DNA from 3 places in the Selenihalanaerobacter shriftii genome. Region 3 is predicted to be linked to each of the others. Evidence: a T-box and tRNA genes for the amino acid it is inferred to sense, from the RefSeq annotation. Region 3 holds a T-box; the other regions hold tRNA genes.
What was found. The T-box of region 3 lies ahead of ileS (isoleucine--tRNA ligase). A T-box ahead of a tRNA ligase gene usually reads a tRNA of that ligase, here a tRNA-Ile.

Region 1 (7,714 bases), 130 kb from region 3:
TTACGTGTGTATGCTAATCATGTCGGTCTTGATGGTAGTCAAATTTTAAAAGACTATAATCATTTAAAAGCTTTACAAAAGAAGGAATTAGATAAATTAAATGAGGAAGAAAATCAAAAAATCTCTTTAATGGAAAAGGTACAGAATAGAGTGAAGAACAATTGGACAAGGGTAGTAACTGCAACAGCAATTACAGTATTAGTCTTACTTATAGTTTTCGGTTTATATCGTAGTAGAGCTTTAGTTAAACTAGCTAAAGAAGTTCGGAAAATAAATGAAAATCCAGTAAAGAAAGAAAAACTAGTATTAAATGAAGAAGATGTAAAAGTAAAGAAGGATAAAATTAGTTCTGCTCAAAAAGAGACAAATAGTAATGAAACAAACCAGATTAATCAATCACAATCATTGGCTCAAAAATTAAATGTTACTATTGAAGCATTAGAATCATCTTGGGTTAAAGTAGTTATAGATGGGAAAGTAGTTTGTGAAAAAATATTGAATAGTGGCGAGAAGAAGAGTTGGCATGCTGATCAGAGAATGAAAGTTTTGACTGCTAATGCTGCAGGTGTTAAGGTTATTTCTAATGGTAAAATATTTGGTCCTTTTGGTCAACAAGGTGAAGTGATAGAGAAAGAATTTAAATTAAATTCTGAATAGTTTTTTAAATTTAAAAAATCAGATTTAATTATGGATATATTTAGAATTAGCCTAAATATATCCTTTTGTTTTTCATATATTTTGTTTTTCATATATTATGATAGGAAGTGAAGTATAGATGGATAGGAACCAAGCAGAACCTATTAATGTTATTTGGAATGGGCAAGATATTATATTTATGATTTTAGTTACTTTAAGTATTACTATTAGTTGTGGTTTTTTATTAAATTTATTATTAGATTATTTAGCTACAATTTATCCTAATTTGATGCTTTATAAATCAATTTTACTTAATCTATTGCAATTTGTCACTATGTTAGCATTAAGTTGGTATATTATTTCCTTTAAATATAATCTATCTTTAAAATCTTTTGGATTTAGATTAATACCTTTAGATAGAATATTAGGTTTAGGAATAATAGGAGGGGTATTAATTTGTCTAATCGTTATATTAACTAATTTTGGTTTGCAAAGATTAGTTGAGGAGTTATTAAATATTAATATGCCACCACAATCGATAATATCTAAGTTAACTAATAGTCAAAATGAATTTGTCTTTTTAACATATGTTTTATTGATAGTAATAATTGCACCAATTACTGAAGAAATCTTCTTTAGAGGGATATTATACCAGTATTTGAAAGATAGGTTAGGAGTTATTAATGGAGCATTATTAGCTTCTGGTATATTTGGAATAGCTCATCTGAATTTATGGACTTTTCTAGCTACTGCCTTAGGTGGATTAGGGTTAATTATTATTTATGAAATTAGTCAATCTTTATATACAAATATTATTGCTCATGCTACCTGGAATTTAATAATAGTTATGATTATTTATTTAGTGTGGTAAATTAGAAAAGAGCCTTATATATTATAGGCTCTAAGTTATTATCATGTATTTAAAGAAATGGTGGACCCACTAGGATTCGAACCTAGGACTACTCGGTTATGAGCCGAGTGCTCTGACCAACTGAGCTATGGGTCCACAATGGTCGGAGCGAAAGGATTTGAACCTTCGACCCCCTGGTCCCAAACCAGGTGCGCTACCAGGCTGCGCCACGCTCCGAAAAGTATACTATTTTCTGTTGCGACAATGAATAGTATAACTTATATCATTTCAGATGTCAATCTTAAATAATTGTTATAAAGTAGAATTACATTAATTAAACTAGTTTACACTAACTAATGCTTAAAATACAGCATGGATATAGAAAAAGATAAAGGGGAGAGAAAAAATGAAAATCTTGGTTACTAATGATGATGGAATTTATTCAGATGGTATTCAGTATTTAGTTAAAGCTTTGGAAAAAGAAAATAAGCATGAAATAATAGTCGTAGCACCAGATAGAGAACAGAGTGCTACTGGTCATGCTATTACTTTGCATCGACCATTAAGAGTTAAGGAAATGAATTTTGAGGATATTGATTCAAAAACTTTAGCTGTTGACGGAACGCCTGCAGACTGTGTGAAATTAGGAGTAGAAGCTATTTTAGATGAGAAGCCAGATATTGTTGTTTCGGGAATTAATCGTGGGCCTAATTTAGGATGTGATGTTTTATATTCCGGTACTGTTTCAGCTGGTTTTGAGGGGTTGTTATTAGGTATTCCTTCTATAGCGGTTTCTTTAGCTACCTATGAAGATTGGAACTTTACTTACGCTGCTGAATTTATTAGTGGTTTAGTACAAAATCTTAATCAAAAAGATTTAAGTTCAGAAGTATTGTTAAATATTAATATACCTTCTTTAGATAAAGATGAATTAAAAGGTGTCAAGATTACTAAATTAGGAAATAGAAGTTATACTAATATGTTTGATGAAAGGTTTGACCCTCGAGGAGAGGTATATTATTGGCTAGCAGGTGATATTGTAGAGGAAGGCAATGACGAAGGTACCGATGTAACTGCTATTAATCAAAAACAAATATCTATTACACCTGTTCGACTTAATTTAACAGATTTTAAAGAAATTAAAGCTTTAAATGAGAAAGAATTAGAACTTTTTTAGATAAAGTTGAATAAAATAAACATAAATCTTCCTCTTATGAATAGTTTATAATAAAATATTCTATAGGAGGTTTTTTTATGGCTAAAGATCGTAATGCTAATGAAACATCGTTAAAAGTGCAAAGTGTATCAAGGGGAATATTGATTAGTTTAGGCCTTTTATTGTCAGGAAGTATTTTAATTGGTCTCATAATAACTTTCGCTAACTTTGATAAAATTGTAGTTCAAAGAATATTGATTATCTTTAACTATATTTCTATTTTAGTTGGTTCTTTTTTAACTGGTGGTGAAGTTAAGAAGAAAGGATGGTTAAATGGTAGCTTAGTTGGACTTAGTCATATGGCAGTTATATTTATTATTAGTACTTTTTGGGTAGAGAATTTATCAGCCGTAGGAGTTGGAGGTATGTTGGCTATTGGAACAGTAACTGGGTTTATTGGTGGAATGTTAGGAATTAATCTTCAGTAAACGAGGTGATTAAGATAAGTAATCATAAAGAAAATATTGATTTACGAGGAAAGAATTCAAAAGAAATTAGTGAGGTACTTAATATAGAATTCAAGAGGATATATAGTAATGATGAATTCGTATCTGTAGATGTAGGAGGAATTAATTGGCTACCAGCGATTTTAAGCTTTGCTCTTGGAACTATTACCAGTGGTTTTTTAAAAGAGATTGGCAAAGAGATTTGGAGTAAATTTAAAGGTTTATTTATTGATTCTAAAAAGAAAAAATCAGAAATTCCTAAATTTGAATTTGAATTTGAATATCAAGGAATAGAGATTATTGCTGAGATAGAAAGTGTTGATCCATCGGAATTGAAGGCTGCACTTAATAGATTAGAAGATATTTTAAATTTAATATCTGAAGAAGAAGAAAATATTAATCAGCTAGAATTAAGGTTAGATTTAGAAGAAGGTACTTGGAAGAGTAAAAAGTAATAATAAAATCATTTATTTTCTTTTCTGCATTAAACTACCTTTATTATTTAGATAATAAGTGGATAGTCTAAAGATAAGCTTTGAAGTTTAATGTGGAAAGGGAGGTAGATAGTTGAATGGTTGTTAACCAGCAAGCAATTGATAATAATCTATTAGTATTGGAAGAATTAAAAGAGTTTTGGGAAGAAGTAGAGTTTTCTTTATTTCCTCATCAGATAGAAACGGCTCACCGAGTAATTAATAAATTTGATGGTAGAGCTTTGTTGGCTGATGAAGTAGGTTTAGGTAAGACAATTGAAGCAGGATTAATTTTAAAAGAGTATCTTTTGCGAGGAGAGATTGAAAAAATATTAATCTTGACTCCCGCTTCTTTGGGTTATCAATGGTGGTATGAGTTAACTAATAAATTTAATATAGATTTATTTCATAATCGCAAAGGAAGAGCCTGGCATTATTTTAATAATCAGATTGCTTCTATTGATTTAGCTAAAAGAGAACCGCATTGTGATATGATTTATGAACGAGATTTTGATATGGTTGTGGTTGATGAAGCTCATAAATTAAAGAATAGTGACACATTAAATTGGAAGTTTGTTAATAAACTTTCTTCTAAATATATGTTATTTTTAACTGCTACCCCTATTCAGAATAATTTGAAAGAAATTTATAATTTAGTTTCTATTCTTAAACCAAAAGTATTTAATAGTTATAGTAATTTTAAATCTAAATTCAATAGTAATTCTCCTGACTATAAAGCTATAAAAAATAAATTATCTAAAATAATGATTAGAAATCAAAGAATTAATTCTAAACTAGAATATACTGAACGTAATGTAAAGTTAATTCCTCTCAAATTAACCTCACCTGAACAAGAACTTTATGATGGAGTTACTAACTTAGTTAAAAAAGAATATGAACGTTGTATTTCTGAGGATAAAAGTATATTGCATTTAATTACTTTACAAAGAGAAGTATGTAGTAGTTCATTTGCAGTAGTTGGTACATTAAGAAAATTTTTAAAATCAGCTCCTAAGATGCTCAAACCCAAAATAGAACGATTATTAGTATTAGCCCAGAATATTGAAGTTAATCAAAAAGTTAAAGTAATTGAGGAGATTTTAGGAAAAGTAGATGGACAAGCAGTTATATTTACAGAATATTTAGCTACTCAACATTATATCTGTAATTATTTATATAATCGTGGGATAATGCCGGTCAGATTTGATGGTGGGTTAAGTGATAATCAAAAGGAATGGGCTAAGCATATATTTGCTGAACATGGTGATGTATTAGTTAGTACTGAAGCTGGAGGACAAGGTATTAATTTGCAGTTTTGTAATGTAATTATTAATTATGATTTGCCTTGGAATCCTATGAACTTAGAGCAAAGGATCGGTCGGGTGCACAGATTAGGTCAAACTAAGGATGTAGAGATTTATAATCTATCTACTCAAGGTACTATTGAAGAAAAAGTACTAAATTTATTATACCAAAAGATTGATCTTTTTGAGTCAGTAATAGGTGGATTAGATAATATAGTAAATGATGTAAGTGATGAAATCGGTTTAGGTACTACTATTTTAGAAAGTTTGATTAATCCAGAGAATGATTTATTAAGTTTAGATTTAGATGAACTACCAAATAATCATATCATACAGAAATCTTTTTAAATAGTATTATCTAATTAGTTATGTCAATAATAGGGAGTAAGAAAGGAGGTTGTATATAATGTCTAATGAAGAAGTCAAAGGTGAAGGGTTGAGCATGTTAGTGAAGAAAGCATTAACAGAGGATTTAGAAGTTGGGGCGTTAGATGTTAGGGTCAATACTGAAAATGGAATAATTCATTTAGACGGAATAGTAGATGTATTAGCTGACAAAGAAGAAGCAGAGAGAATTGCTAGTAGAGTAAGAGGGGTCAAGGGAGTAGAAAACAGGTTGGCTGTAGCTCAAGATGGTATTAGAAAAGATAAGGAATTAAGTAAAATTATTACCGCTAAATTTAATGAAGAATCCGATTTATTAAATATAGGTGTGATAGTTAAAAGTGGTAGGGTATTTTTGAAGGGGAAAATTAAGAAGGTAGCCCAAGAACAGAAAGCTATGCAGCTTACTAGACAAATTATTGGTGTTAAAGATATAGTTAGTAATTTAAAAATAATTTCTAAAGAGGATAGTATTATTGGTAATGAAGTTAGTAGAGTTTTAAATAGTGACCAGCGTGTGGATTCAGCAGCGATTACAATAGAAGTTGAAGATGGTAAGGCAATATTAACAGGTTCGGTATTGAATATAGAAATTAAGGAATTGGTTAATCATTTATTAGCAGAGATAGAAGGGTTACAAGAGATTAATAATGAGTTAGTTACTCATAAAGGTGGAGTGGGTGGAGATACGGCTTTAGAAGCGATGATTAGACGTGAATTAGGGCAGACAGATGGAGTTAGTCCTGTACAAGTTAAAGTTTATGTTGTTGGTGGGTCTATTTTCTTAGATGGTGAAGTAGATAGTCCCGAACAACATGAAACAGCTATTAAAGTTGTACGTGATATAATTAGAAATGTAAAAGGAGTTAATGGCTTAAATGATGGAATCAAAGTGACCGGCAAGAAAGCATCTAAATCAGAAAAATAAAGACAGGTGTCTCGGAGAGATAGACACCTGCTTTAAGAGTGACATCTGTGTTTGAATTCAAACACAGTATGTTACTCGTATTAATAGTATATAGATTGTTTTAAGATTTATGCATGTATGATTTAATAAAATTTAGATGAAAGTAATTATCATGAGGTTAAAGTGGTGTAGTTTAGAAAAGAGGGTGCTCGGCGAATTATTTATCATATTAGATGTTTGTAGATTAATTAAAAAATTGCAAAGATTTGGTAAGTAAAAAGTTTATTAAAAAAATGTTTGCATTTTTATTCGTTATTATGTATAATTATAACTAACGTTATATATAAATGAGTAATTTAAATAGTAAATGGTAAAGAGTTGAGTGAGGTGAAGATAATGATTAAAGTAGGGGTTGTTGGTTCAACTGGATATACAGGAGTAGAATTAGTACGTTTATTGAGTAGACATCCAAAAGTTAGTTTAAAATTAATTACTTCTAGAAGTTTTTCTGGGAAGAAGATTGCCGATATTTATCCTAACTTACAAGGGATTGTAGATTTAGAATGTGAAGAATTAGATTTCACAGAGATTGCCGATAGAGTAGAAGTAGTCTTTACTGCTTTACCACACGGAGTTTCAATGTCTGTAGTGCCTAAGCTATTACAAGTTGGAGTTAAAGTTATAGATTTAAGTGGTGATTATCGTTATCAAGACCAAGAATTATATGAAGAATGGTATACAGAGTCACATCAAAGTCCAGACTTATTAAGTGAGGCTGTGTATGGTTTGCCAGAATTAAATAGAGAAGTTATTAAAGAGAGTAGATTAATAGCTAATCCTGGATGTTATCCGACATCAGCTATTTTAGCTTTAACACCTGTAGTTAATAAAGGGCTTATAGATCTTAATTCAATTATTATTGATTCTAAATCCGGGGCAACCGGTGCCGGAAGAACTCCAAGTAGAGCTACTCATTTTTGTGAGGTTAGTGAAAATTTTAAAGCTTATAAGGTAGCTCAACATAGACATACATCAGAGATTGAAAATGGAGTAAAAATGGTAGCAAATAAAGAGGTTGTATTATCTTTTACTCCCCATTTAGTACCAATGAAGCGAGGAATTTTAAGTACAGTTTATACCCAACTTAAACAGAATTTTACTACTAAAGAATTAAGAGAGTTATATCAAGATTTTTATAGTTCTCATCCTTTTGTGCGAATACATAAAGTTGGGAAGTTACCAGAAACTAAGTATGTAGTGAATTCCAATTATTGTGACATTGGATTAAAGGTAGATTCTAGAACTAATCGATTAGTAATAGTATCTACTATAGATAATTTAATTAAAGGTTCTAGTGGGCAGGCTATTCAGAATTTTAATTTATTATCAGGTTTATCAGAAACTACTGGTTTAAAATTTTCAGGAATCTTTCCATAAATAAATGTAGCTATAAATAAGAGGAGGGAATATCATGTCTGAAGATTTAAAAAAAATTCAG
Region 2 (7,714 bases), on a different contig from region 3:
TTTAATCTTTTACTCTTAACTCGATATTCACCGGTCAACTGTTTAATTACTAATTGACTATCTGCAAATAAATTAACAACCTTAGGAGTAAGGCTCTTTGCTAATTTAAGACCCTCTAAAATTGCCTTATATTCAGCAACATTATTAGTAGTCTCTCCAATATATTTAGCCAATTCTTCCTTCCTATTTCCTGTCTTGTCAAAGATAACTGCTCCTATACCCGCCGGACCAGGATTGCCCCTAGATGCTCCATCAGTATATATATTTAATTCTGTCATAATTTATAAATCTCCTCCCAGTATTACTCTTCACCAGTCCAATATAAAATCCGACCACAATTTTCGCATTTGATCATTTCATTACTATTTTTAACTGCTTCTGCATTCTTAGTAGACAATCCAACTCTACATCCCATGCAATAACCATCATTTAATTCAACTACAACTAAGCCTGCTTTCTTTTCCTTCAATCTATTATACTTAGCAATTAATGTGTCATCTAAATCATTATTTAATTTATCCCTTACCTTCTTCACTTCCTCTAATTCCTCATTTAATTTTATCTGTCTTTCTTTATAATTTTTCTGAAATTTAGTTAAATCATTACGATAAGTTTCTAATTTATTATTTAATTCTTCTTTATCTTCAACTAAATTCTCTAACTTCATCATCACGTCTAGGATTTCATCTTCTAATTCTGATTGTTGTTCTTTTAATTCATTCATCTTAGATTGTAATTGTTCCAATTCTTTAGGATTACTTTCTCCATTATATAATTGATCTTTATAATTTTTTATTTGACTATTTAATTTATTATTCTCATATTCTTTATTCTTAAGTTCATTATTTAATTCTTCTTTATTTTGATCTTTAGTCTTAATCTTTTTTTGTAAATTAGTAATTTTAAGCTCAATTTCTTCTATCTCTTTTAAAATACTTTGGTCATCCAAAGTATTTTTAATTCTATCTATATCATTATCGAATTGCTGTAATCTATATAACTCCTCTAACTCCGGCATGTTTTTTCCCCTTTCTAAAGAAATATTAGTATAAACTTAACTTCTTACAGCCCCTAATAAATCACAGTAAGTGTCTTGGTCCATTCCAACTTTTGTATTACTATCTTTAATGTCAGAGCCAAAAGTTTTTGCACAATCAATACATAGCCTAGTTAATGGTAATGCCTCTAATCTACCTTTATTAATTGCCTGACCACATATTTCACAAGTTTTAAAGTATATTACCATATTCCCCCTCCTTTCACCAACTTCAATACAAAAAGGTAGATCAAACAGCGAGTAACTGTTGACCTACCTAAACTATCTGTATAAATCCTTTATTACTTTTAGCACTACTAACTTCAATTTCTTCTAATCCTCGTTCTTGAATTTTAGTCTTAAGATATTCTACAATTCCTTTTTGCATAATAATTTCTGTACCATAATGTCCAGCATCTATGATTCCTAATCCTAATTCTACAGCTAATTCTGCATCATGATATTTTAGATCTCCAGTTAATAACAAGTCTGCTCCTTTAAAAGCTGCTTTCTTAATTAAATCAGCTCCACTACCACTGCATAGAGCAATTTTTTTAATCGTATCTACTTTAGGTTCTACAACCCGTAAATCAGCAACACCTAACTGTTTTTTTACTTGAGCTATTAATTCTACAAAAGATAAACTAGCCTTTAATTTTCCAATTCTACCTAAACCAAAACTCTCACCATTAATCTCTACTGGATAAATATCATAAGCAACCTCTTCATAAGGATGAACTTTATTTAACTTATTAATTACTCGTTTCAATTTACTAGCAGGTACTATAGTCTCTAATCTTACTTCCTTTACACTTTCCAATTGACCTTCTTCACCAAGGTAGGGAGTAGAATCTGCTAATGGTTTAAAAGCACCTACTCCTTTCATTTGAAATGTACAATCACTATAATTACCAATCCAACCAGCTCCTGCTGATGTAATAGCTTCTCTAACTTCATCAATACTCTCTTCTGGAACAAAAGTTACTAATTTCTTCACCTCATCTTCAAAAGTTGGCTGTAATATTTGTACATCTAATAAATCTAACTTATCGGCTAAGAGATCATTTAATCCACCTTTAGCTATGTCATAATTAGTATGCGCTACATAAATATTAATTTCATTCTTAATGGCACTCCTAATTATCCTGCCTATTTCTGTATCAAACCTAACCTCTGATAATGATTTGAAAATAACCGGATGATGGGAAATTATTAAATCTACTTCTTTTGCTATAGCTTCATCCATCACAGCCCGATTAACATCTAATGTAACTAATACTTTGCTTACTCTTTGGTCATAAGCACCAACCTGTAAGCCTACATTATCCCAGTCGGCAGCTAATTTCTTAGGAGCTAATTCTTCAATTAATTGAATCACTTGTTGAGCACTTAAAGACATCTAATTACCTCCTGAGTTTTAGCAATTTTTCCCTCTAATTGACTTCTTTTATTAAGTATCTCTTGATTCTTTGTGTCAGGCAACTTATTTAAGATGTGTTGCCAATTTTTCATTTTAGTATTCAAAAATTCTACATAAGATTCTGGTTTCTTCTCTTTAAGTCTAGGACCTATTTCCAATATGAAATCATCATGAATTATTTCTTCACCTGTTTCCGCTACTATAACCTCATAATACCTATTTCTTTCTTTAACTAAATCTTCATCTATAATTTTAAATTTATTATTAATTAACCAATCTCTTAAAGCTGCACTGGCATTCATCGGTTGTAATATAAATCTATTTATTGAATCAGTTATCTGCTGATTAGCAGATAAAATTTCCGATATAGTTATTCCTCCCATTCCAGCTATTACTACTGTCTCTACTTTGTAAGGATCTAAAATACTTAACCCTGGTCCTAATCTAACCTCAATTTCCCGTTCTAAACCAAATTTTTCTACATTCTTTAATGCTGCCTGATAAGGGCCAGACTTTATATCACTAGCAATTATCTTCTTACATTCATAATTTTGCTCTAAATGAATAGGAAGATAAGCATGGTCAGTCCCAATATCTGCTACGCTACAAGGTTTAGGTATAAATGATACTAACTTTAATAATCTATCTGATATTTTCATTTTTACTCACCACATATCTTAATTATTTACTCCAAAGAAACCTTAATTAATATAATATACATTTATGGTAACTATTATAACTAATATATAACCTCTATATCATTATATTCAATAGAGTCTAAAAAGTTCCTGCAATTTTTATTATAAAGAACAAAGTCAACACATATCTACAATTGTAAATAAAGATATAACTAAAAACCCCTCATCTAATGATGAAGGGTTTAATATACTTAATATGTAATCCATTTTTAATAAAATTATAAAATGGTGGACCCACTAGGATTCGAACCTAGGACTACTCGGTTATGAGCCGAGTGCTCTGACCAACTGAGCTATGGGTCCAAAAATCAAAATGGCTCCCCGAGTAGGACTCGAACCTACGGCTCGATGGTTAACAGCCATCTGCTCTACCAGCTGAGCTATCGGGGACCATTGGTAAGACAAAGATATTATATGATAAAATCATCAAAAGGTCAACAGACTCTATTAATGATTTAACTTGATTATCCCGGATTATCTAAACTTATCTTTTAATTACTCATTCATATTTACAAATAATTATTTCTAACAAATTTCCATTTAAATTAATCTAAATAATCTTTTAATTTCTTACTTCGGCTAGGATGTCTTAATTTACGTAAAGCCTTAGCCTCTATCTGTCTAATTCTTTCTCTAGTTACTCCGAATTCTTTACCCACTTCCTCTAAAGTACGGGAACGACCATCTTCAACACCAAATCTTAGCTCTAGCACCCTCTTTTCGCGATCACTTAGAGTATCTAAGACTTCATCAAGCTGTTCTTGAAGTAACATAAATGATGCAGCAGCAGATGGCGCTGGAGCATCTTCATCCTCAATAAAATCTCCTAAATGACTATCCTCTTCTTCCCCAATAGGAGTTTCTAATGAAACTGGTTCTTGAGCAATTTTCATAATCTCTTGTACCTTCTCTTCGGTTAAATCCATTTCTGCTGCTATCTCTTCAGGAGTTGCTTCTCTACCTAATTCCTGTAAAAGATGTCTAGAGACTCTTATTACTTTATTGATTGTTTCTACCATATGCACTGGAATTCTAATCGTTCTTGCCTGATCAGCTATAGAACGAGTAATAGCTTGTCTAATCCACCAAGTTGCATAGGTACTAAATTTATATCCTTTAGTATAATCAAACTTCTCTACAGCTTTAATCAAACCTAAATTACCTTCTTGAATTAAATCTAAAAATAACATTCCTCTACCCACATATTTTTTAGCAATACTAACTACCAATCGTAAATTAGCCTCTGCTAGCATTTGCTTAGCCTCTTCATCGCCTGCTTCCATTCTTTTAGCTAATGAAACTTCTTCTTCTGCAGTTAATAATGGTACTTTCCCAATCTCCTTTAAATACATACGAACAGGATCATCTATCCCTACTCCATCTGGAACACTAAGGTCTAAATCACTACTATTATCATCATCTTCTTCTTCTGCATTATCCTTAGACTTTTTATCTTTATTATCGCCTTCTTGCTCCTGATTAGCAACCTCAATCCCCACATCAGCCAATGTTTCATATATATCATCTATCTGTTCAGGGCTTAACTCAACTTCAGATAATGCATCCATTATCTCTTCATAGCTTAAATTACCATCTTTTTTTCCTTTTTTAATTAACTTCTTAACTTCCTTTTCAATTACTTTACGGTTTTTCTCAGTCATTAATTCCCCTCCTTTCCAATGATATCAGAATTATTGGCAAATAAATTTTGATATTCTCTTAAAAGTGGTCTAAGCTTAGCAAAGTCACCACTTGCTTCATATTCTTGTATTTCTTTTTCTAGTTTTTCTTTCTTCATCTTAAGTTGATACTCCTTTATTTTTTTTATATATCCTCTAGCATCTTCCTTGATCTGATACTCTCCAAAACCCTCTTCATAATTAATACTAACTGATAATTTAGTTAACAATTCTTTAATCTCCATATTATTTACTTGATCTAAAAGTTTCCCTACATTTAAATTTTCTAACCCAAAAATAAGATCTGCAACAGATTGATATTTAGGTGTAATAAAGTCCTCTGCATCGAGTTCTTCTTTAACTAAATTTAATATTTGAATATCTGTTAACATTAATTCTAAAAGTTTCCTTGCTGATTCTATATAAATGTTTGATTCTTCATCATTTTCAGCCGCACTATAGTTAGATTTATCTTTATTATCCCAGTTTTTATAATTTCTATCCTTATCTTTTTGATAAAGATATTTCTTTAATCTCGCTTTTATTGCCTTAATCTCTGTATCTATTTTATTAGCCACTTTCTTAACATATTCCGTCTGTTCAATTTCATTATCTATCTCAGCTAAAATCGGAATTATCTGATCCACTTTCTTTACTTTATCTTCAACTCTAATTGATCCATCATCTAATAAGATTTGTTCTATCTTAAATTCAATTAATGACATAGCCTCTTTTAATAAAGAATTAAAATATTCTTGTCCTCTCTCTCTAATTACTTCATCCGGATCTGCTCCTGATGGTAAGTCAACTACATAAACCTCAATACCTTCTTTTTTTAAGATATTTAACCCACGCAAAGTAGCTTGTTCACCAGCAGCATCTCCATCATACGCTATATACGCACGTTCTGCGTAGCGACTTAATAACTTAGCCTGCTCTTTAGTTAAAGAAGTACCTAAAGAAGCAACCATGTTATGGATTCCTGCTTGATATCCCGTAATTACATCAGTATATCCTTCAACAATAATTGCACTTTCTGAATTTCTTATCTCTTTTTTGGCTAAATTAAATCCATATAAATTGCGCTTTTTATTAAATATCATAGTTTCCGGTGAATTTAAGTATTTAGGATGAGAATCATCTAAAACTCTACCACCAAAACCGATTACGCGCCCTCTAGAATTAAAAATAGTAAAAATTACTCGATTACGAAACCTATCATAATATCCCTTTCCTTTTTTACGAGGAATAATTAAACCAGCTTGATGAATTCTTTGAGCTGAATAACCTTTCTTTTTTAAAAACTTAAATAGGGATTCCCAACTGTCTGGCGCATAACCTAATTTAAACTTATCAATAGTTTTACGCTTGATTTCTCGCTGTCTTAAATAATTGTATGCCTCTGATCCCTGGTCTACTTCGGTTAAAAGATAATTAAAATACTTAGTAGCCCAATCATGAATTTCATATATTTCACTTTTTTCAGTAGTCTGTCTCTCTTTAACCCCTCCTTGTTTAGGTAAAGAAAGGCCTATTCTTTCTGCTAATATTTTAACTGCTTCTACAAACTCTAAATTCTCAATTTCCATAATAAAATTAAAAACATTTCCACCAGCTCCACAACCAAAGCAGTGATATAACTGTTTTTCAGGACTCACCATAAAAGATGGAGTCTTTTCGTTGTGAAAAGGACATAAGCCTTTATAATTATTTCCTGCCTGATCCAATTTAAGATAATCAGATATCACATCGATTATATTATTGCCAGTTCTAACCTCATCTATAAAATCATCATTTATATATGCCAAAGCACCTCACCCTTAGATCATAAGAATCTAAATTATTTCTTTTAAAACGCGTTCAAATCTTTTCCGATCAGACTTAGAATACTTGCTAGGACCTTTAGTTTTATTACCACTTCTACGCAACTTAGCCGAATGATGTCGTTTACTTAAAAGATAATTAATATTCTCATCTGTAAATAATTTTCCCCGTGGTGATAATACTTTTACTTCTTTTCCTAATAACATAGCTGCTAAACCGTAATCCTGAGTTATTACAACATCACCACAATTGGCTAAATTAATTATCTTCATATCCGCAGCTTCAGGTAAGTTATCAACAACAATATATTTTACTAATTCATTGTTATCTATACTATTAGACCAATGTGACACACTGCTAACTAATGTCACTTGATAATTCACCTTAGCTGCAATTTCAATAATTAAATCTTTAACTGGACAAGCATCAGCATCAACTAGAATTTTCATTTTAATCTCCAATCATATAAAATAGGCAACAATAACAATTTTTCGATAAAAATCACCAAATTCCTTCTTCATGGAAGATAATTTTATAAATAAATATATATTATTACCATTAGAATCCAAAATTATTATTTCCATTTTCTATTGAATTATACATTTATTATCCTAACCACGGTTGAGGTAAGAATAACTCTTTACCTCTTTTTAAAGCATATCTATCTGTCATTCCAGCGACATAATCTGCAACTATCCTTGGTAAAAGCATTTCCTCTCTCCTATTTTTAAACTCATCTGGGAGATTGTCAGGATATTTATTATAATGAGTAAAGAGATTCTTTAATAATTCCTTAGCCTCATCTTCTTCTGTTTTAGCCCGTGAGCCAATATAGACTGTTTCATAGAGAAAACTTCTTAAATTATTTGTTTCCTTACTTACCTCTTGACTCATATGAATTCTATTGCGATATTGACTATTATCTATAATATCCTTAACCATTATGTCAATCCTCTTGGAATTCTCCTCCCCTAGTACTTCTAGAGCAGATTTTGGAAGATCATTTTTAGATATAATCTCAGCACGTAATGCATCATCTATATCATGATTAATATAT
Region 3 (7,714 bases):
TTAGGATCAAAATCTTGTAAGTTTCCTAATATATATCTAAATGTATTTCTAATTCTTCGATATACTTCAGAACTCTGCTTTAAGATTTTATCAGAAATCCTCACATCCTCTTTGAAATTAGAAGATGCAACCCATAATCTCAAAATATCAGCACCATATTGATCAATTACTTCATGTGGAGAAACTACATTCCCTACTGACTTAGACATCTTCTTACCTTTAGCATCAACAGTAAATCCATTAGTAACTACTGCTTTATAAGGAGCCTCTCCTTTATAAGCAATCGATGTTAATAATGAAGAATTAAACCATCCTCGATATTGGTCTGTTCCTTCTAAATATAAATCCGCAGGTCTTTCTAATTCATCATAATTCTCTAATACTGCTGAGTGACTGGCACCAGAATCGAACCAAACATCCATGATATCAGACTCTTTTTCAAATTCAGCTGCTCCACATTCACCACATTCAAATCCTTCTGGTAGAATCTCTGCTGCTGATTTCTCAAACCACGCATTCGACCCTTCATTAGCAAATAAATCTCTAACAGTATTTAATGTTTCTTCCGTAGCAATTGACTCACCACATTCCATACAATAAAAAATTGGAATCGGCACTCCCCAAACCTTCTGTCTAGAAATACACCAATCTGTACGATCAGCAATCATATTAGAAATTCTTTCTTCTCCCCAGCTAGGATACCATTTAACATTCTTAACAGCTTCTAAAGCTTTATCTTTGATGGCTTCTACAGATGCAAACCACTGTTCAGTAGCTCTAAAGATAACTGGGCTCTTACATCTCCAACAATGAGGGTAAGAATGATCAATAAAGCTTAAACTCATCAATAAATCATCTTCTTTTAACATATCAGTTACTTTTATATTAGCATCATCATAATACATACCAGCAAATGGTCCAGCTTCATCAGTAAATACTCCATCATTATCCATAGGAGCAAAAACTGGAATATCATTCTCTTTTCCAACTATATAGTCTTCATGACCATGACCAGGCGCTGTATGAACACAACCAGTACCTTGTTCTAATGTAACATGATCACCTAAAATAAGTGGTGATTCTCTATCAAAGAAAGGATGTTTAGTAACTAACCCTTCTAACTCGTCACCTTTTGTTTCTTCTATAACTTCATATTCATCAATGCCTACAATCTCCATTACCTCTTCTAATAAATCTTTAGCAAGAACTAATAAGTCACCCTCAGCTTCAACTACTACATATTCAAAATCCGAATGAACACTAATGGCCATATTAGAAGGAATTGTCCATGGAGTTGTAGTCCAAATAACTACATAACTTCTTTCTGATGTTAATTCCGTATCTCCAATAGTCATTGAATCTTTAACTGGAAATTTAACATAGATAGAAGGACCTCTTGAGTCTTCATGCTCCACTTCAGCTTCAGCTAAAGCAGTTCCACAATCTGGACACCAATGAACCGGCTTTAATCCTTTATATAAATAACCTTTCTTAATCATCTCTCCAAATACTTCAATCTGTTTAGCTTCATATTCTGGCTTAAGAGTAATATAAGGATTATCCCAATCACCCCATACACCTAATCGCTTAAATTGATCCTTTTGACGATCCACATATTTTAATGCGTAATCTTCACATTCTTCCCGTAATTCTGCTATACTTAATTCTTTTCTTTTCTCACCTAATTCCTTGGTTACCTGATGCTCAATAGGTAACCCATGAGTATCCCAACCAGGAATATAAGGAGATTGATACCCCTGCAAAGTTTTATAACGAGTTACAATATCCTTTAAAATTTTATTTAACGCATGACCAATATGAATGTCTCCATTGGCATATGGTGGCCCATCATGAAGAATAAACTTTTCATCATCTTCTCTGTTTTTAAGTGCTTCTTCATAAATTTCATTTTTATTCCAGAATTCCTGGAAATCTTCTTCTCTTTCAGATAGATTAGCTCTCATAGGAAATTCAGTCTGTGGTAAATTTAATGTTTCTTTATAATCCATTAATTTTTGCACCTCCATTTGATATAAACTTAAAATAAAATATACTAAACTTAAAAAAATCCTTGCCCCGGTCAGGGGCAAGGATTAACTTGCGGTACCACCCTATTTAAAAATACTAATTATAAAAAAGAATTAATATTTTTATCTCTAAAACAAATAACGGCTGCAACCGGTTAAACCTTACTAATGATTTCAGGTTAACTACTAAGAGATGATATTCAATAATATCTTAGCCACTAGGCTTTCACTATCCCTAACTCGCTAAAGACTTCAGCATTATCTACTCTTCTCTATTATCGTAATTAAAACTATTTCTAATTTTTGATATCATTTTACAGTCTATCTAATATTGTATTATAATATAATATACATTCTCCGTCAAGACTAATTAGCATATTTCTCTTTTATTAAATATTATTCAACATTTCCTCAACTATCTGGTAAGATCTATCAGCAGCAACTTTCATAAATGTAGGATAATCAACATCAGCACTTCCATCAGCCTTATCAGACATAGACCTAATAACGACAAATGGAGTATCATTTAAGAAACATGCCTGTCCTACAGCAGCCCCTTCCATTTCAGCACAATATCCTTTAAATTTTTCTCGTAACCAATTTACCTTTTCAACGGAAGCAATAAATTGATCTCCTGATAAAACTCTTCCTTTTATTACTTTAATATCTTCCCCAGATTCCTTCACTTTTTCTCCAGCTTCCTTAGCTAATTCAACTAATTCCTCATCAGCTTTAAATATGATTTTATCCATTTCTGGCACTTCACCTAATTCATAATCTAAAGGAGTAGCATCAAGATCATGTTGAATAGTATCTATAGATATAACAATATCTCCTACATCTAATTTCTCATCTACCGCCCCTGCTACTCCTGTAAAGATAACTTTATCTACTCCAAATCTATCTATCAAAATTTGTGCACAAAGAGCTGCATTTACTTTGCCAACTCCGCTTCTAACTAAAACTACTTCCTTATCATTTAAATTACCTTCATAAAATTTTATATTGGCTTGCTTAACTTCCGATTTTAACTCTAAATCTTCTTTTAATAATTCAATTTCTACATCCATAGCCCCAATGATTCCTAACTTCATCCTCATCACACTCCACCAAACTATTTTTATTTATTCCCCATCATTCTCTTCACTAACCGTTATTTCATCTTTACTAGTTTCCATTTCATCTCTTTCTTCTAACATAGTTAAATACGTATTTAATAAAGTTTTAAATTTAATAGCAAATAACTGTTCACTTTCTACCAAATTTTTATATTCTCTTTTCTTTTCTTGAACTTCTTTTTCAGATTCCTCTATTACCTTATCAGCCTTTACTTCTGCTTTTTCAATAATCAATTTAGCTTCTGCTTCTGCTTGCTCTTTTATATTAACTGCTCGTTCTTGAGCATTTTTAATTATCGCTTCTGCTTCTTGTTTTGCAGTTTGTTGCTGATTATCAGCTGTAGCATTCACAGTATCTATGGTCTTATTTAAAGTCTTTTCTCTATCTTTATAATCCTTCAGCCTTGCTTTTAAATCTGCTACCTGCTTACATAATTCTTCATTATCTATATATAATCTTTCGTAACATTCACCAACAATATCCAAAAAATCATCAACTTCTTCAACACTATAAGACCACATAGAAAAAGTCTTATTAAATTCTTTATTATAAACCTCTAATGGCGTTAATAAATCTTCCATTTATAGCCCCCTCCTACTAATTAAATTTAATCAAATATATCGTTTTAAAACTAATTTAATCCTTCCTTTACGTGACTTCCCTAATCTTTTATCTATCTCTACTCTACCTCGACCACGAATAGAGATAATATCATCTATATCTACTATTTTAGCTGAATCATTTTCTACTTTCCAATTTAATTTCACATTTCCTGCTTTAATCTCTTTAGCCATCTTAGAACGAGAAGTTGTAAAACCAGAACTAGCAACTGAATCTAACCTTAAGGAAGCTACAGTACTTTTAATCTTTTTTATTCGTTCCGGAGCTACCTCTAATCGTTCTTGACTAATTTCTTCAATATCTACTGGTACTCTATGAACTTTATCTAATTGTAAAGTCAAATATTCTTTAATTTCTTCAGCCACAATAGCTTGACATTTATTACTACCAATCACTAAATCTCCAACCATTTCTCTCTTAATTCCTGTTCCTAAAATAGCACCTAAAAAATCACGATGGCTAACGGATTCAAATTTAAAATTACCTTTAATCTCTAAAACCGCTAACGGTTCTTCGACTAGTTCTAACATATAATAATCTGGCATTAAACCAATTCTTTTTCGTTCTGCCTGTTTAAATTTTCCGTACTCCCGATATTTCAAATCATAAATTTGATCTAAAATAGGATTTAATAGACTTCGTTGATAAGGATTTAAGAAATTAGTAAACGTCGGTTCATGTCTCTTTAGTGCCAACTCTACTTTATCTAAAGTACTAGCTATCGTTAGTTCTTCTTCCTCATCTTCAACATGTGACATGAGTTTTTCACGATCAAACAAATTCTCCCCTCCTAAAGTTCAACTAAAATTAATATAGCAATGCTCTACTTAAAATTCTAATTAAAGAACTATGAATAATCCCTAAGGCAATAAAAGCAATTATAGGAGATAAATCAATCCCTAAACTACTAGTTGGTAACATTCTTCTAATTGGTCCTAATACAGGTTCAGTCCAATTATAAATAAATCTTAAAATCTTGCGCATATTAGCATGATGTGTAGGGGGTTGTACCCAAGAAGATATAACCCTAGCAATTAAGATCCAATTATAAAAAGTAAAAGCCATATCAATCAATCTAATTAACCAGTGCATCTATCTCACTCCTTATTAATATTTTATAATTCCTTTGATCTTTCAGTGGCCGCAATTACTGCTTCCATTAATCCTGCTCTTAATCCAGCTTCTTCTAATTTATATAAACCTTCAGCAGTAGTTCCTGCTGGTGAAGTAACTTGATCTTTTAAAGCAGCTAGATGTTGATCACTTTCAGCAGCTAATTTAGCCGTTCCAATTAAAGTCTGTATAGCTAAATCTTTTGCCTTTTTCTGCGAAAGCCCCATTTTAATTCCACCAGCTACTAATGCTTCTAATACTAATAATACATAAGCAGGTCCACTCCCACTTAAACCAGTTACTACATCCATTAATTTCTCTTTAACCTGTACTACAGTTCCAATAGGATTCAATAATTCTTCTACTTCTTCACCTAGCTCCTGACTAGCATAACTCCCTAATGAATATGCAATAGCTCCTTCTTTTACTAAGGCTGGGGTATTAGGCATAATTCTTACTACTGAAATGTTTACTCCAATTATCTCTTCAATCTTAGCAGTACTTACTCCTGCAGCAATCGAAAACACCTTTTGGTCTTTAGTAAAAGAACCATTTAATTCTTCTAAAACCCCGCCAATCACCTGAGGTTTAACAGCTAAAATTACATAATCACTCTTTGCTACTACTTCCTGATTATCACTTATAGTTTTAATTCCGTATTCCATCTCTATTAACTCTCTACGTTCCTCTGTAATATCACTGGCAATTATTTGTTTAGAACTGGCTTTACCACTGTCAATCAATCCACTAATTAAAGCTTCTGCCATAGAGCCAGCACCTATAAAACCTAGTTTATATTCCGACATTTTCTATTCACCTCATGCTCCTTATTATTAACTATATTTTATCCATTAATTCATAAATTACTAATTAAAGAAAAATATTCTATTTATTTGTATTGGCGTGGTCCAAAGATTGCTGAACCTACCCTAACAATAGTAGCACCTTCTTCAATAGCTACCTCATAATCATTAGTAATCCCCATAGATAATTCTTCCATCTCTATATTTGAAATATTCCTTTTCTTAGCCTCTTCAAATAATTCTTTTAACTTTCTAAAATAAGGCCTTACTTTTTCAGTGTCCTCCACATGAGGTGCCATAGTCATTAAACCTTTAACTTTAATATTATTAAACTCTGAAACTTCTTGTAAATAACTCATAAGATTTTCAGGTTTTAAGCCAAATTTGTTTTCATCACCGGCTGTATTGACTTGAATTAAAATATCGATTACTCTATCATTCTTATTGGCTCGCTTATTAATCTCTTTAGCTAATCGAAGACTATCAACAGAATGAATTAAATTACATCTTTCTCTACGCATCAAATATTTGACTTTATTTCTCTGTAAATGCCCAATCATATGCCAATTAACTTCTGCATTTACTTCTCCATATTTATCTCTTAACTCTTGTGCTCTATTCTCACCTAGATCAAGTACTTCAGCATCTACTACTGTCTTAATCTCTTCAATTCCTCTAGTTTTAGTAACCGCTATCAATTTTATATCATCACTATCTCTACCGACTCTTTTGGCTGCAGTTATAATATTCTCTCTTACTCTCTTTAAGTTTGCTTTGATTTCTGACATAGCTCCTACCTCCTTACTCTATTATTTCGTGATTAATAATAACTATCCTTCATTAAATATTTTATAAATAATTATGAAAAAGAGATACAACCATTGGCTGTATCCCTTTAAATAAAGATCTATAAGAGTGATGCTGCTAACTCTGCTAATTGAGATCGTTCTCCTTTGTTTAAGGTAATATGGCCAGCAATCTCTTCATTTTTGAATCTTTCTACTAAATAAGTTAACCCATTGCTATTACTATCTAAATAAGGGTTATCTATCTGATAAGGATCTCCGGTCAAAATAATCTTTGTACCTTCTCCAACTCTAGTAATAATTGTCTTAACTTCATGAGGAGTTAGATTCTGAGCCTCATCAACTATAATAAATTGTTGGGGAATACTTCTACCTCTAATATAAGTTAAAGCTTCCATTTCGATTAAATTCATATCCTGTAAATCTTGAATTATATCTGAAGCTTCTCCTTCCCGTTGACCCCCAACTAAGAATTCCATATTATCAAAAATTGGCTGCATCCAAGGACGTAACTTTTCTTCTTTATTTCCAGGTAAATAACCTAAATCATTACCCATTGGCACAATAGGTCTAGTAACCAGTAATCTATTAAAGTTTTTTTCTTCTACTACTTTTTCTAACCCTGCAGCTAAAGCCAATAAAGTCTTTCCAGTTCCAGCCTTACCAACTAAAGTGATTACTTTAATTTTATCATTTAAAAGTAAATCAAAAGCACACTGCTGTTCCTTATTCCTAGGTCTAATCCCCCAGCTTTCCGGTTTTTGGAAAATTAAAGGTTTTATTACCCCTTCTTTATCATCATACCTACATAATGCCGATTGTGAACCACCTACATTATCTTCCAACAATACAAACTCATTCGGATAAAAATCTTGTTCTAACTTTAACTCATTCTCAGTATAAAATTGATCTATTAATTTAGGATCTATTTGTAAAGTAGATAATCCTGAGTATAGCTCTTCAATATCTACTTTATTAGTTTCATAATCTTCAGCTTCTATACCTAAGGCATCAGACTTAACTCTCATATTAATATCTTTAGTTACTAAAATAACCGGTTTTTCTATATCTTTATCTTCATTCAACCCCATAGCTGTAGATAAAATACGATTATCTGGTTTGGTTTTATCTAGCCCTAAGGGTAATAAATCAACAACTTGATGATTTAATTCTACCTTAAGACTACCTCCTCTTTTTAAGTTAACTCCTTCATAGAGTCTTCCCT

Region 1: it encodes a tRNA-Ile, which carries the amino acid that the T-box ahead of ileS (isoleucine--tRNA ligase) is inferred to sense. The anticodon was not compared.
Region 2: it encodes a tRNA-Ile, which carries the amino acid that the T-box ahead of ileS (isoleucine--tRNA ligase) is inferred to sense. The anticodon was not compared.

What each region holds. Positions count from the first base shown of each region.
Region 1 covers NZ_FUWM01000003.1:231,825-239,538, reverse strand. Annotated here, with positions in the region: gene B5D41_RS01160 (helix-turn-helix domain-containing protein) at 1-657, shown strand, start outside; gene B5D41_RS01155 (CPBP family intramembrane glutamic endopeptidase) at 776-1,507, shown strand; tRNA gene B5D41_RS01150 (tRNA-Ile) at 1,566-1,642, opposite strand; tRNA gene B5D41_RS01145 (tRNA-Pro) at 1,647-1,723, opposite strand; gene surE (5'/3'-nucleotidase SurE) at 1,893-2,663, shown strand; gene B5D41_RS01135 (TIGR04086 family membrane protein) at 2,741-3,130, shown strand; gene B5D41_RS01130 (hypothetical protein) at 3,136-3,603, shown strand; gene B5D41_RS01125 (DEAD/DEAH box helicase) at 3,720-5,273, shown strand; gene B5D41_RS01120 (BON domain-containing protein) at 5,332-6,237, shown strand; gene argC (N-acetyl-gamma-glutamyl-phosphate reductase) at 6,613-7,653, shown strand; gene argJ (bifunctional glutamate N-acetyltransferase/amino-acid acetyltransferase ArgJ) at 7,688-7,714, shown strand, end outside.
Region 2 covers NZ_FUWM01000012.1:47,925-55,638, reverse strand. Annotated here, with positions in the region: gene B5D41_RS07995 (ribonuclease HI family protein) at 1-278, opposite strand, end outside; gene B5D41_RS07990 (zinc ribbon domain-containing protein) at 302-1,018, opposite strand; gene B5D41_RS14250 (TraR/DksA family transcriptional regulator) at 1,055-1,246, opposite strand; gene B5D41_RS07980 (Nif3-like dinuclear metal center hexameric protein) at 1,314-2,435, opposite strand; gene B5D41_RS07975 (tRNA (adenine(22)-N(1))-methyltransferase) at 2,426-3,115, opposite strand; tRNA gene B5D41_RS07970 (tRNA-Ile) at 3,381-3,457, opposite strand; tRNA gene B5D41_RS07965 (tRNA-Asn) at 3,469-3,544, opposite strand; gene rpoD (RNA polymerase sigma factor RpoD) at 3,700-4,815, opposite strand; gene dnaG (DNA primase) at 4,815-6,641, opposite strand; gene B5D41_RS07950 (YaiI/YqxD family protein) at 6,669-7,106, opposite strand; gene B5D41_RS07945 (deoxyguanosinetriphosphate triphosphohydrolase) at 7,264-7,714, opposite strand, start outside.
Region 3 covers NZ_FUWM01000003.1:104,959-112,672, forward strand. Annotated here, with positions in the region: gene ileS (isoleucine--tRNA ligase) at 1-2,009, opposite strand, end outside; T-box leader at 2,080-2,315, opposite strand; gene B5D41_RS00465 (5'-methylthioadenosine/adenosylhomocysteine nucleosidase) at 2,417-3,121, opposite strand; gene B5D41_RS00470 (DivIVA domain-containing protein) at 3,152-3,727, opposite strand; gene B5D41_RS00475 (YlmH family RNA-binding protein) at 3,758-4,546, opposite strand; gene B5D41_RS00480 (YggT family protein) at 4,575-4,859, opposite strand; gene proC (pyrroline-5-carboxylate reductase) at 4,883-5,686, opposite strand; gene B5D41_RS00490 (YggS family pyridoxal phosphate-dependent enzyme) at 5,770-6,471, opposite strand; gene B5D41_RS00495 (PhoH family protein) at 6,591-7,714, opposite strand, start outside.